DNA from 3 places in the Pantoea sp. SGAir0418 genome. Region 2 is predicted to be linked to each of the others. Evidence: predicted binding sites of a transcription regulator. Region 2 holds the regulator's gene; each other region holds the start of a gene.
What was found. The regulator LexA, encoded in region 2, represses DNA repair genes until DNA is damaged. The targets are predictions, from matches to a motif close to TNCTGTATGTACATACAGNA.
Positions count from the first base shown of each region.

Region 1: uvrB (excinuclease ABC subunit UvrB) is a predicted target of LexA. The motif match lies at 1,325-1,344, and genes of this name have one in related genera.
Region 3: sulA (SOS-induced cell division inhibitor SulA) is a predicted target of LexA. The motif match lies at 1,713-1,732, and genes of this name have one in related genera.

Region 1 is NZ_CP027911.1:2,759,504-2,762,783, forward strand. It holds gene uvrB (excinuclease ABC subunit UvrB) at 1-1,245, opposite strand, end outside; gene C1N84_RS12835 (ABC transporter ATP-binding protein) at 2,164-2,880, shown strand; gene bioD (dethiobiotin synthase) at 2,923-3,280, opposite strand, start outside.
Region 2 is NZ_CP027911.1:3,662,700-3,665,979, reverse strand. It holds gene plsB (glycerol-3-phosphate 1-O-acyltransferase PlsB) at 1-440, opposite strand, end outside; gene C1N84_RS17130 (diacylglycerol kinase) at 566-934, shown strand; gene lexA (transcriptional repressor LexA) at 1,040-1,654, shown strand; gene dinF (MATE family efflux transporter DinF) at 1,783-3,108, shown strand; gene C1N84_RS17115 (CsbD family protein) at 3,268-3,280, shown strand, end outside.
Region 3 is NZ_CP027911.1:2,536,894-2,540,173, forward strand. It holds gene yccS (YccS family putative transporter) at 1-902, shown strand, start outside; gene C1N84_RS11855 (TfoX/Sxy family DNA transformation protein) at 899-1,528, opposite strand; gene sulA (SOS-induced cell division inhibitor SulA) at 1,753-2,244, shown strand; gene ompA (porin OmpA) at 2,593-3,280, shown strand, end outside.

The DNA of each region.
Region 1 (3,280 bases), 900 kb from region 2:
AGGCCGCACCACCTGATCGATAACGTCGCCGCCCGATTTCTCCAGCTCGTAGTTACCTGGCGTGGCCGAGACATAAATGGTCTGCGGTGCCAGCGCTTCAAACTCTTCAAAGCGCAGCGGACGGTTGTCCAGCGCCGACGGCAGGCGGAAACCGTACTCCACCAGCGTCTCTTTACGCGCGCGGTCACCGCGATACATGCCGCCAATCTGCGGAATAGTCACGTGGGATTCATCGACCACCAGCAGGCCATCCGCCGGCAGGTAATCAAACAGCGTCGGCGGCGGCTCGCCCGGTCCGCGCCCGGAGAGATAGCGCGAATAGTTTTCAATGCCCGAGCAGTAGCCGAGTTCGTTCATCATTTCGAGGTCAAACTGGGTGCGCTGGGTGATGCGCTGCTCTTCCAGCAGTTTGTTGTTCTCCAGCAGCACTTTGCGCCGCACCGCCAGCTCATCCTTGATCTCTTCCATCGCCTGCAGAATACGCTCGCGCGGCGTCACGTAGTGCGTTTTCGGGTAGATGGTGAAACGCGGAATCACCGAGATCACCTGGCCGGTCAGCGGGTCGAACAGCGACAGGCGCTCAACCTCTTCATCAAACAGCTCTACACGCAGACCAATGTCATCGGATTCCGCCGGGAAGATATCGATCACTTCGCCACGCACGCGGAAGGTGCCGCGCTGGAAAACCTGATCGTTGCGGGTGTACTGCAGTTCGGCGAGGCGGCGCAGGATGCTGCGCTGGTCGATGATCATGCCGCGCGTCAGATGCAGCATCATTTTCAGGTAGAGATCGGGATCGCCCAGGCCGTAGATGGCAGAAACCGATGCCACCACAATCACGTCGCGGCGCTCCAGCATCGCTTTAGTGGCAGAGAGACGCATCTGCTCGATGTGCTCGTTTACCGCCGCATCTTTCTCAATGAAGGTATCCGAACTAGGAACGTAGGCTTCCGGCTGATAGTAGTCGTAGTAGGAGACGAAGAACTCGACGGCATTATCCGGAAAGAACTCTTTCATCTCGCCATACAGCTGTGCCGCCAGCGTTTTATTCGGTGCCATTACCATGGTCGGCCGGTTGAGATCGGCAATGACGTTGGCGATAGTAAAGGTTTTTCCTGAACCGGTAACCCCCAGCAGCGTCTGGTGCGCCAGTCCATCCTCCAGCCCTTCTTCAAGGCGACGAATCGCCTCAGGCTGATCGCCTGAAGGTTTGAAAGCGGAGTTGAGTTTAAAGGCTTTACTCATGGTATTACGGTTCCTGCTGAAGAAGTCGGCGGGCAGGCTGGTAATTCTACTCTGCTATGGCGATTTTGCCAGAAAAAAATACTGGATATAATTACAGATATGCTGCACGATGATGGGGAGATGCCGCGATTCGCTTCAGCGTAATTTATGCGGTAATCCGGAAGCGTTTGTTGCGCAAGGTTATCCCCAGACGAGCAACGCTTTTAACAATTGTCAATAGAGCGTCATTAAATTGCAGTCTGATGACAAGCCAGACAATTCTCAGGCTTGCTTTTAAATAACCTGCTGATTTAAAAGAGATTGGCTCAAAAGCCCAGTTTCGCAGCATTATGTATGCAACCCGCGTATTTCCTCGCTTGCGCCCGGTTTTCAGTCGCTAATGCACAAGGTTATCCACAGGAATAGTGGATAACTGAATCCAGCCCCACGTCCATCGGCTGTGTATAATTTTCCCCTCGCTTATCCTGCCGTGCGAAAAAATTTTTTTTGCGATTATTTTTCCATCATCCCGTGCGGCTTTAACTATTCTTTTGGCGTACCCCATCGTGCCGTAACGGGAAAAAGCCCAGCGTTAAGGCCACTTATTTCTTCAGTCCCTGCCTTATGACAGCACAGATGCACCAGAAACGTTAAGCAGTCAGCACCGTCAAAGTGCAGGCGAGTTATTACTGTGGGCAATTGTTAAGCTTTTCTCATCAATTATGGCGAGTTTCGCTGCCTTTTTCCCCGGTTGAGGTTGCTTTGGCGGATCTGGCCTGGGAATTGCAGTGAATTAACGGTGGAGTGACGAGTCCATGCCGGCAGGATGAACAAGCGCCGCCGGCGACAGCAGTGTCCCAATAGCCATTGTGCATGACTGTATGCCAGACGACACAGAGCGGGAGCATTCAGGCGAATAATCTGGAAGGAGAATGTCAGATGCTGAGTTTACGTTCGGTGAATCAATTTTACGGTCAGAACCATATTTTATGGGATGTGGATCTCGATCTGCCGCCAGGCACCTGCACCGGCGTGCTGGGCAGCCCGGGGATGGGCAAAACCACGCTGGTGAACTGTATTATGGGTCGCCTGCCCATTAATAGTGGATCGATGACCTGGCAGGAAGACGGCGCGCCGCCGGAAAACCTGCTGCTGCAGCCTGCTGAGCAACGCGCGCGCATGGGCATCGGCTACGTACCACAGGGACGCCACATCTTTTCCCAGATGAGCGTGGAAGATAACCTGCTGATTGCGCTGATGGCGGCACAGGACGATCGCAGCCGCGCCATTCCCGAGATGGTGTTCGATCTGTTTCCGGCGCTATACTCGCTGCGTCATCAGCGCAGCGGCGAACTGCCGATGGATCAGCAGCAGCAGCTGGCCCTGGCGCGCGCGCTGGTGCTGCAGCCGAAACTATTGATCCTCGATGAACCCACCGAAGGCATGTCGCCGTGGCTGGAGGAGGAGATGGGGAATCTGATTCGCCGCCTGAACCGCGACTATGGCCTGACGATTCTGCTGCTGGAACAGCATGTGTCGTTCATTCGCCGCGTGGCAGACTATTTTCTGCTGCTGCATCGCGGCCGCAACGTGGCGCAGGGCAGCGTGGCGCAGCTGGATGATGTCACGGTGAGTAAGTGGTTAACGGCCACCTAGCGTCGGTAGCGTGCGGCGCAGGGTGCTGCGCCGCCGCGCCATTTACTGTGGCAGGGTAAGGTAACGGCCGCAGTCGGCCTGCTGTGCCGCACTGCTCAGCCACGGAATCTCCCCGAGGAAAGGGGCTGCAATGCGCTGCTGCAGCGTTGTCAGATATTCCGCATGTCGCTTGCCCGGCGGCTGAATGTCGTTGGCAATCCAGCCCGCTAAGCGTAAACCGCGCGCTGTAACCGCTTCCGCCGTTAGCATGGCGTGGTTGATGCAGCCGAGCTTCACGCCCACCACCAGAATCACCGGCAGCTGCTCAGCGGCGACCCAGTCGGCATAGGTTTGCGTTGCGGACAGCGGCGTGAACCAGCCGCCTGCGCCTTCCACCAGCACCCAGTCAGCCTGCTGCTCC
Region 2 (3,280 bases):
ATACGCAGATGTGGCGTCGGTTCGCCCTGAATTTCACGGCCTGGCGCACGGCCAAACATCACGGAAACCGGCAGCATCTGTACGTCCAGCGCCGCATTGTTGCGGTGCAGATCGAGGTAGTCATGGAAAAGCTTGACCGACTCCGGGTTCGCCACGAAATAGGGGAAGACGCGTGGCCCATCGTGAATAAATACGTGGCGCGGCAGCAGGGTGCCGTCAATCTCCAGCGGTGCCAGCGGATCCGGCAGATCGTGCTTCAGGCACTGTGCGCGTAGCGTGAGCAGGTCCGCCTTTGAATCATAAGGCAAAACATACATCACCGGACGGGTCGGATCGATACCGTGTTCCGAGATCGGATCGGTCGGAATGACCTTACTTTTTACCAAAATAGAGAGTGGTAAATTCAACAATTTGTAATAGAGTTTACGCCAACCTGACATAGACAACTTGAAGCCTCTTGTTAGCAAAGCGCGGCAAGCATACCAGAAAGTGCGGCGAAGATCTGTGGCTGTGCCACCTCGCGCGCCCAGACATTGACGTCAAAAACAGTTAAGGGTTCCACAACATGGCAAATAACGTCACCGGTTTCCTGAGAATCATTAAAGCCGCCGGTTATTCCTGGCAGGGGCTGCGCGCTGCCTGGCAGCATGAAGCCGCTTTTCGCCAGGAGGCGATTGCCGCACTGGTCGCGGTTGCCATTGCCTGCTGGCTGGATGTCGATGCCATCACGCGTGTGTTGCTGATTGGCTCGGTGGTGCTGGTGGTCATTGTTGAGATCCTTAATAGTGCCATCGAAGCCGTGGTGGACCGCATCGGTCAGGAGCGCCATCCGCTGGCAGGACGCGCCAAAGACATGGGCTCGGCGGCGGTACTGCTGGCTATCTTACTGGCTCTGTTTGTCTGGATCGCGCTGCTTTGGTCGCATTTGCGATAAACATTCCACATTCATCAAGCCGCTGATTTTTCCCTCTGTTTCGGTTTTCATTTCGCCAATACCTGTATATACTCACAGCGACTGTATAAACAACCAGGGGGCGGGATGAAAGCGTTAACCAGCAGGCAGCAACAGGTCTATGACCTGATTCGCGACCATATTAATCAGACCGGCATGCCGCCAACGCGTGCTGAAATTGCTTCGCAACTGGGCTTCCGCTCGCCTAACGCTGCTGAAGAACACCTGAAAGCGCTGGCGCGTAAAGGTGTCATTGAAATCGTCTCCGGTGCATCGCGCGGTATTCGCCTGCTGATGGAAGAAGAGGCGAGTGAAGGGCTGCCACTGATCGGTCGCGTCGCCGCCGGTGAACCGCTGCTGGCGCAGGAACATATCGAAGCCCACTATCAGGTCGACGCCAACCTGTTCAAACCCTCTGCCGATTTCCTGCTGCGCGTCAGCGGTATGTCGATGAAAGATATCGGCATTATGGACGGCGATCTGCTCGCGGTGCATAAAACACAGGAAGTGCGCAATGGCCAGGTGGTGGTTGCGCGTATCGATGATGAAGTCACGGTGAAACGCTGGAAGAAGCAGGGCGCGATTGTCCAGCTGCTGCCGGAAAACAATGATTTCCAGCCGATTGTCGTGGATACCCGTGAACAGTCGCTAACCGTGGAAGGGCTGGCCGTAGGCATCGTGCGCAACGGCGAGTGGCTCTGAAACCCGGTTGATCTCCCCCGCTGCGGCGGCGCTCGCGCGCTGTCCGCAGTCTGCTCTAATCATACTTTTGTTCCCGGCCCGTAAGGCGCTCGCTCAGGCCGACCACCGTAACCCTCGGGATGGGGCTGATGCAGCTATTTTCCTCTTCTGATAAAGCGCTGTGGCGACTGGCGTTGCCAATGATCCTCTCCAATATCACCGTGCCGCTGCTCGGCGTGGTCGATACCGCCGTGATTGGCCATCTTGATAGCCCGATCTACCTCGGCGGCGTGGCCGTAGGCACCACGGCAACCAGCTTCATCTTTATGCTGCTGCTGTTTCTGCGTATGAGCACCACCGGTTTAACCGCGCAGGCGTTCGGGGCCGGCGATAAACAGGCACTGGCGCGCGCACTGATGCAGCCGCTGCTGATCGCTCTGGCCGCCGGGTTGCTGCTGGCGCTGCTGCGTTCTCCTGCCAGTAGCCTGGCGGCAACGCTGATGGGCGGCAGCGCGGAAGTCCAGCAGCAGGCGCAGATCTTCATTGAAATCCGCTGGCTGAGCGCACCGGCTACGCTGGCTAACCTGGTGATTCTCGGCTGGCTGCTGGGCGTGCAGTATGCGCGTGCGCCGATGGTTCTGCTGATTGTCGGAAACCTGGTCAACATCCTGCTCGATCTGCTGCTGGTGCTGAAACTGCACTGGGGCGTTGCCGGTGCCGCCGCCGCCACGGCGCTGGCCGAATACGTGACGCTGGCAGTGGGATTATGGATGGTGGCGCGCGTGCTGAAACTGCGCGGTATCGATTTCAAACTGCTGAAAAACAGCTGGCGCGGTGACGCGGCGCGGTTATTTCGCCTTAATCGCGACATCATGCTGCGCTCGCTCATGCTGCAGATCTGCTTCGCCTCGCTGACCCTGCTGGGTGCACGCATCGGACCGGATGTGGTTGCGGTCAATGCGGTGCTGTTGATGTTCCTGACGTTTACTGCCTATGCGCTGGACGGCTTTGCTTACGCGGTGGAAGCCTGCTCGGGTGAAGCGGTAGGGGCAAAAGATCGCAGCCGGCTGCTGCTGATCTGGCATGCCGCCTGTCGCCAGGCGGGTATCGTTGCGCTGCTGTTTGCGCTTATTTATGCGCTCAGCGGGCCGCACATTGTTGCGCTGCTTACCTCGCTGCAGCCGCTGCGTGAGATGGCCGATCGCTTTCTGCTGTGGCAGGTGATTTTACCGCTGGTCGGCGTCTGGTGTTATCTGCTGGACGGCATGTTCATTGGCGCGACGCGCGGCCGCGAAATGCGTAACAGCATGATCATGGCAGCAGCCGGTTTCGGCATCACTTTGCTGACGCTGCCGTGGTTAGGGAATCACGGTTTATGGCTGGCGATCACGGTGTTTCTGGCGCTGCGCGGCCTGACGCTGGGATGGATGTGGCGCCGCCACTGGCAGCGTGACAGCTGGTTCAGCCAGCCATAAGCGCAGCGCAGATGCCAGAATAATCTGTAATTCTGTGCACAATCCGAAGCGGCTACTATAATTATCTCAAACGGCGCAGATAAGCAGCGCGTTATATGGTTATTTCCGGTATTACATGAGAAATACACCATCTCACTCAGGAAGACGTGGAGGATTGTTATGAACAAAGACG
Region 3 (3,280 bases), 1.1 Mb from region 2:
TTACCGGCCTGCATCGCGGCTACTGGATACTGCTGACCAGCCTGTTTGTCTGCCAGCCTAACTACAACGCCACACGACGGCGGCTGGCGCTGCGCATTGGCGGAACCCTGGCCGGTATTGCGATTGGCCTGCCGGTGCTGTGGCTGGTGCCCTCAATAGAGGGCCAGTTGGTTTTGATTGTGCTGAGCGGCGTGCTGTTTTTTGCCTTCCGCCAGATTCAGTACGCGCAGGCGACGCTGTTCATCACCCTGCTGGTGCTGCTGTGCTTCAATCTGCTGGGTGAAGGCTTTGATGTCGCCCTGCCGCGCGTGGTGGATACCTTGCTCGGCTGTGGCCTGGCCTGGCTGGCGGTGGCGTTTGTCTGGCCTGACTGGCGTTTCCGTCAGCTGACGACGGTTGCCGATCGCACGCTGAATGCCAACTGTCGTTATCTTGATGCCATCCTGGAACAGTATCATCAGGGTAAAGATAACCGTCTCGCCTACCGTGTGGCGCGCCGTGACGCGCACAACGCCGATGCAGAACTGGCGTCCGTGGTGTCCAATATCAGCGGCGAACTGAAGCAACAGCCGCCGCTGCGCGAGAATGCGTTCCGTCTGATGTGCCTCAATCACTCGTTTCTCAGCTACATCTCGGCGCTGGGCGCGCACCGGGAGCGGCTGACGCAGGGCGAACTGCTGACCCTTTTAGATGACGCGGTATGCTTCGTCGAGGATGTGCTGCAGATCGATCGCGTCAGCGAAGCGCAGGCGGAAACGATGCAGCAGGCACTGATGCAGCGCCTGAGAGCGCTGAAAACCAGTGAGGAGGCGCAGGCACCGCTGGTGTTGCAGCAGCTGGGGCTGCTGGTTGCGCTGCTGCCGGAAATTGCCCGCCTGCGCCGCACCCTCGCCGCCGCTTAAGGCAACAGGCGCTCCGCCGCGGCGTGCTGGCGGAGCGTTTCCTGATACCAGGCGCTCAACTCTTCACGTACCGCCGCCGGCAAAGCGGCCTGGTGATGGCCGGAAATGGCCCCTTCCAGCGCCAGCAGCGTTTTCAGGCCGATATCTTTATTCACCGCCCGCAATTTCAGCCAGCTCTGACGCGAGCCCATTTCATACAGTAAGCGAACAGAATTGATCCCGACTTTGTGCAGCATCAGCTCCATGCGCAGGCTGAGATTGGGCAGATCTTTCAGCCTGAGCAAGACAAGTCTGTTCGCCGCCTCGGCGCGCGCCGCAGACAGCGAACTGGCCGATAAGCGCAGCAGCTGATCGGCGTCCTGCCAGAGCTGTTTATCCACTTTGTAGTAGCTGAGCGTCACCGGCATGCCGCGCTTGCGATATATCAACGGTTCCAGCGGGCGCTGTGCGGCATAGTGCTGCAGCGCCTCGCTGGCGCGCAGATAGAGCGCATCCTCATTGATGTAAGCAAACACCACCTTTTCGACCGCCAGCGCGTAACCACCAAACTGGGTGCGCGATTCAATTTTTCCCAATGCCGCTAACTGGGCTTTGGACTGCTCAACCACCGGATTATTTTTCTTCATAACGTCCCCTTTTCCTCATTCCTTGCGCGGGAAATTTCCTATAAAAAGCTCAGAGATTCATCTGGTTAGAAGATAGAAAAAACGATTTAGCTGTTCAATGAATAAAAGCGGCAACGCGCGGTTCTTGTGCGGAATTTGCGAGGCATTTTCAGAAATTGAGGTTGATCTTTATCCAGGAACTCATTACTGTATATTCATACAGTTCATTACTGAGTGATTAAAATATGCGTACTCAATACTCTGGCCCTGCTGATCGTGCTCACCGTTTCGCTGCGACGGGCTTAACGCAACCTTCTCTGGGTGGTATTACTGAACTGCGTTATAGCGAGCAGCCCGGCATCATGCCGCTGCTGTTACTGCCGGTCCTCAAGCAGCTGAGCACGCAGTCACGCTGGCAGCTGTGGCTGACGCCAGCGCACAAACTGAACCGCAGCTGGATGCAGCAGTCAGGATTACCGCTGGAAAAGAGTATGCATATTACGGAATCCGAGCGTTTAAGCACGGTTGAGAGCATGGTGAAAGCGTTGCGCACCGGCAACTACAGCGTGGTACTCGCCTGGATTCCTTATGAATTGAGCAATGAAGAGCGCCTGGAACTTGAGCAGGCAGCCGCCGAAGGCGAAGCGCTGGGATTGATTATGCGTCCTCAGGGGCGCGATCTTGCTCTGTCCAGACAGCCAAACAGCGCAAAAATTCCCTCTGATTTGTTTCATTAAGTAAAACTAAGATTTTTCTCACGCTATTTTTTCACAAAGTTGCGGCTAAGCCACTGATTCTTTTCCCGCCAGCTATGACAATGGCTTAGCCGCATTTTTCTTTTCTGGTAGCGAAAATTTTGCCATGTCATTTGTTAAAATGTGTGTATAAATCCCTGTTTTTTTATCCGCTGACGTCACATCATACTTGTAAGTTTCCAATCTCGTTGTAGACTTTACCTCGCCAGGGTGCTCAATAACCTCCGTTTTTTCGGTAGAGTCATAAGCGAGCGTTTAGACCCGGCGAAGGATTACAACCAAGAGCAACCTTTTTGCTCATTGCCTATTTGGATGATAACGAGGCGCAAAATGAAAAAGACAGCTATCGCAATTGCAGTGGCACTGGCTGGCTTCGCTACCGTAGCGCAGGCCGCTCCTAAAGATGACACCTGGTATACCGGTGCTAAACTGGGCTGGTCTCAGTATCACGATACTGGTTACTACGGTAACGGTTACGAAAACAACGACGGTCCAACTCACGAATCTCAGCTGGGCGCAGGTGCTTTCCTGGGCTACCAGGCTAACCCATACCTGGGCTTCGAGCTGGGCTACGACTGGCTGGGCCGTATGCCGAACAAAGGCAACGTGACCAATGGCGCATTCAAAGCACAGGGCGTTCAGCTGGCAGCTAAACTGAGCTACCCAATTGCTGACGATCTGGACGTGTACACCCGTCTGGGCGGCATGGTATGGCGTGCTGATTCAACTCAGACCAACCCAGACAACGGCCGCATTAGCAACCACGACACCGGCGTTTCTCCGCTGGCTGCTGTTGGTGTTGAATACGCACTGACCAAAAACTGGGCGACTCGCCTGGACTACCAGTGGGTTAACAACATCGGTGACGCAGGTACCGTTGGTGCGCGTCCAGACAACAGCATGCTGAGCGTCGGCGTTTCTTACCGTTTCGGTCAGGACGAAGCTGCTGCACCAGTTGTTGCCCCAGCGCCAGCTCCGGCTCCGGTTGTTGAAACCAAGCGTTTCACTCTGAAGTCTG